Regions from separate parts of the Paenibacillus sp. B46(2026) genome, predicted to be linked through region 1. Evidence: predicted binding sites of a transcription regulator. Region 1 holds the regulator's gene; the other holds the start of a gene.
What was found. Region 1 encodes NrdR, which represses ribonucleotide reductase genes. Its sites were predicted from a motif close to AACACNATATATNGTGTT; they were not measured.
Positions count from the first base shown of each region.

Region 2: AC1S8V_RS28055 (anaerobic ribonucleoside triphosphate reductase) is a predicted target of NrdR. The motif match lies at 1,160-1,177, and genes of this name have one in related genera.

Region 1 covers NZ_CM165907.1:2,150,782-2,152,986, reverse strand. The annotation lists gene AC1S8V_RS09885 (NADPH-dependent FMN reductase) at 119-403, opposite strand; gene AC1S8V_RS09880 (NAD(P)H-dependent oxidoreductase) at 400-528, opposite strand; tRNA gene AC1S8V_RS09875 (tRNA-Ala) at 769-841, opposite strand; gene nrdR (transcriptional regulator NrdR) at 1,027-1,494, opposite strand; gene AC1S8V_RS09865 (alpha/beta-type small acid-soluble spore protein) at 1,611-1,832, shown strand; gene AC1S8V_RS09860 (lytic transglycosylase domain-containing protein) at 1,915-2,205, opposite strand, start outside.
Region 2 covers NZ_CM165907.1:6,343,473-6,345,677, reverse strand. The annotation lists gene AC1S8V_RS28055 (anaerobic ribonucleoside triphosphate reductase) at 1-1,112, opposite strand, end outside; gene AC1S8V_RS28050 (hypothetical protein) at 1,595-1,954, shown strand; gene AC1S8V_RS28045 (aldo/keto reductase family protein) at 2,157-2,205, shown strand, end outside.

The DNA of each region.
Region 1 (2,205 bases):
AGGCATAATAGGCTAGCCCGCCTTGCGAAACCCTTGTGGTTTCGCCCTTTCGCAAAAAGTCATGCCTGCAGAGGCTCCATGTCAAGTCGGCACACAATCATCGAAAGAACGAGTAAATTCAAGCAATTGTATGTATTCGCTTGAATAAGAGGTGCTGGATGTACCGCTGAAGATATTGCCTCGTCTTCTCATAGGTGAGTGCGAGCTGCTTAACATCAACCTTTTCATGAACTTGTGAAATAGGCACTTTCTGAAACGGCAGCACGTACGCCTTCATGGCATCCAGCACTTGCCTCAATTGCATCTGTGCGTATGCGGTTCCCATCCCTCCCGGTGTAGCACCGATGATCCCGACTTGTTTTGATGAAAACTGAATCCCTTGCCGGTCTTGAAGCCCAGTCAAGCGAGTTCTTGAGCACCCCCCGGGATTCCCGTGTTGTATTCCGGACTCACAATCATGATCCCGTCCACTTCGCAAATGGCTTCCTTGAACAATGCGACTGCTACCGGATCGCCGCTAACCTCCAGATCCTCAATGAAAAACGGCAGACCGCCGATTTCAATTATGTGAATGTTTCAAGTTGAGTCCGATGTAGACGCCATAAAGACTACAATGTAGTTTATTTTCTTAGCGAAGCATGAGCCTGAAACTGTGAAAGCCGTGGGTGGGTTGGACGATGTGAGCAGGAACACCACTTAATATAAACAGTAAAAATAAAACGGGAAAACCCCTGATACACAAAGGCTTTCCCGTCTTCATTACCTGTATGGAGCCTAGGGGGATCGAACCCCTGACCTCATCGCTGCCAGCGATGCGCTCTCCCAGCTGAGCTAAGGCCCCAGGATATGAAATAGATAACTTGTCCAGCACTGCAACGTTCCACAGGCGACTCCTATATCATATAAAATCCAGCTTTCGCTGTCAATCACTTTTTCATGATCCAAAGTGATTGGAGAAGAACAACCGATTTTACTGGCACATACGGACTGGAACCCCAGACTGCTCTTCTCCCTTTACCCACTTCACTAATCCTCCAGATTGTCTTTGGACAACAGGGATTTCAGTTCTTTCATGAACATATTGATGTCTTTGAACTGACGATACACGGAAGCGAAGCGCACATACGCCACTTCATCGACTGGAAACAGCTGTTCCATCAATAGCTCACCAATCTGGCGACTCTCGACCTCAGCATCTGCTGTATTACGCAGCGACTTCTCTACTTCAGATACCATCATCTCCAGCGTCTCAACAGAGACTGGACGTTTCTCACAGGCACGAATAAGCCCGCGGAGAATCTTGTCCCGGCTGAACTCTTCCCGGCTGCCATCTTTCTTAATGACGATCAGGGGTGTTTCCTCAATCATCTCAAACGTTGTAAATCTTCTGGCGCACTGCTCACATTCACGGCGACGACGAATGGATTTCGCTTCGTTTGCCGGACGCGAATCAAGCACTTTGGTACCCATGTAACCGCAATAAGGACATTTCAAATCAGATCACTTCCCATGTTTTACTTTTTACCACATATTCCCTGTACTGACCTTGTAATGAAAATCGCATTGCCGACACATAATACTTTTACCAACCCGCGAGGAGGTGAACAGCAATGGCACAAAGCAACGGTAACTCCAACAACCTGGTGGCACCTAGAGCTTCCGCAGCACTCGAGCAAATGAAATTTGAAGTTGCCCAAGAACTCGGAATCAGCATCCCACAAGACGGATACCAAGGTAACATGACTTCTTACGAGAACGGTTCGATCGGTGGATACATCACGAAGCGTCTGGTAACAATTGCAGAACAGCAATTGGCAGGTCAATACCATTAATATCTGCATCGTAATACGCTACACAGAGGAGCATGGAGCGGCCGGTGAACAACCGGCCTGCTCTGTGCTTCTACTTATATACTCAGAACGTATTATAAATCTTTACATACTGATTATAATAGTAAATGACCCTTTGTACATAGTGACGCGTCTCACCAAACGGAATATCCTTCACCGTATCGAACGAGCCATCCCATACACCATCTCTAAGCCAACTGTTCACTTTGCCCGGACCCGCGTTATAAGCGGCGATCATCACCGCTTCATTGCCATCGAATTGATCGGACAGATTCCGCAGATACCAGGTCCCTAACTGAATATTTCGTTCAGGCTCGTGCTTCAATTCCTCCAGCGAAGTGTCAGGAATTTTGGC
Region 2 (2,205 bases), 2.7 Mb from region 1:
ACGGCTCTGCTGCCTTGGCAGATGCCAAACCGGATGCCGAGCTTAACCAGGTTAATGGTGTTGAAGGACAGATTCCCCTTACCACTCTGACGATTGCGTCCAAACCGATCAGCCAGTGTACGTGTACGGCATCCCATGGTGGCGATGATCGTATCCGGATCTTCCGGATGATAGAAGGGCAGATTGAAGGAGGCATCCACATTGACAAAGTTGGGATACATCCGCCGGGATGAACAGGTGACTGCGAGGCGGAACAAATCATAGTTCGGCTCGCCTTGAGCCTGATTGATCCCCTGTTTACATTGGAAAATATGTTGAGGGAACACGGGAGTCTCCCCGTTACCCAGACCGCGGATGGTTGCTTCGAGCAACGAGCGTGATACCAACCGACCTTCCGCTGATGTACATAATCCATAGTTCAGTGAAGTAAATGGAATCTGACCACCTGCCCGGCTGCTCATTGTATTCAGGTTATGAATCAGTGATTCAGCAGCTTGTCCTGTCTCCAGTTCAGTCTCTTCATAGGCGAAAGCATATGCGCGCGGGCACTGATTCTTCGCTTCGATACTGTCCAGATAAAGCTGTTCATCCCCGATCAGGACATTCTCACCGAAGAGACGTTGGCCTTTGCGGTAATGTTTGCGGAACGATCGCTGTACATAGGGAGCCAGGTCCCAGTCAATCTTGTTGGCTGACACACCGCCGTATTGACTGTTCTGTTGGGACTGGAAGATGATCGCAACCAAGGCCATGGCAGACATGATTGTCTGAGGTGTGCGAACCGATCCGTTACCTGTATTGAAACCTGCAGCCAGAAGACGGTCAAACGGGATAAAGATGCAGTTGGTCGTTCCAAGTGCATACTGATCCAGATCGTGCACGTACAGATCCCCGTTCTCCACAGCTTGAGCAAGCTCTTCCGGCAACACATGACGCAGAGCATGCCACTTGGCGGTCTCCGAACCGAGCCTGCTCATCTTGCCGCTGAAGGAGTCTCCGTTCAGATTGGCATTTTCCCTCAGCGTATCGGCGTCTTCTGCGCCAATAATTCGTCTTCCCAGGTCGGATAATAGATCGGATGCCGGTGGAGTGGCATACTCAAGCATGTTCATGTAAGGTTCCTCCTAAAATGATTTTGGTTATCATTCAATTCACGTTAAATACTATATGTAGATTCGTATTATCCATTTATAAACTATATGTGGTTTTTTGGGTGTGATAATGGTCACACAACTTACTGGGCAAAGTGGACTTTCCTTTAATTGCTGTGGATAAAGGTTCCCAAAGTCTGAGCGGAAGCGTATAATTTCTAGTTATTCTGCAAGTATAATATCCGAAGTCGGACAAGATGGACTTTGATCAATCTGAAAAGGCGATTTGCCATAATTTTTCGTTTGTTCAACCATCCGTTTAAGACCTGTTTTTGACCGCAAATGGGCAACAAGTAGGAAGTATGATTCTCTTATACAGCTACGGTGTTAATCATATAAGTATAGATTGTGACAGCTATTCGGATTTTTGATGAACCCTTGTACGTGATTAAACAATATGATCTACAGATTTGATAGTGCAGCTAAGACAAGAGGGGTGGATCATGGGGACGGCAGAAGGCATTACGAGAGGCTTCCATGAAGATATAAAGGAAGCTGCGGCCCATATTGTAGACGTATTAAGTGGTATATTGAAGGTCAATACCATCTTTGTTGCTACGAATGACGGTTTGACGAATGTCATTCTGGAGGCATTCAATCGCAAGGAAGAATTGATTGTAAAAGGTAGCGAACTTCCATTTGAAGATTCTTACTGCAGCTTGGTATTAAGAGATAGACATGAAAACCTTACCATCCAGGATAGGATACATCTCCTGGTTCCCTATGGCATGCATATTGAACTGCATGAAGCGGAAGCCTTTGATGCTGTTCTGACGAAGCCGGTCAGACAACTGATCTGTTGAATGCATTGAGTATTACGCTGCCTTAAATGAGCAGATAGATGAAGGAATATCTTAATTGGCGCACCTGCTATAGGTGCGCTTCTTTGGTTTCTGCTTTTGAATTTTCCATTTTCTGAGCCTAAGCCCTTTTATTCCGAGCTGGTTACGTTACAATAGAATGTGAACTTCATCTTTATAACCAATAGAGGAGGATATGCAATCAATGGATTATCGTAGATTAGGTGGAAGCGGACTGAAAGTAAGCGAGATCA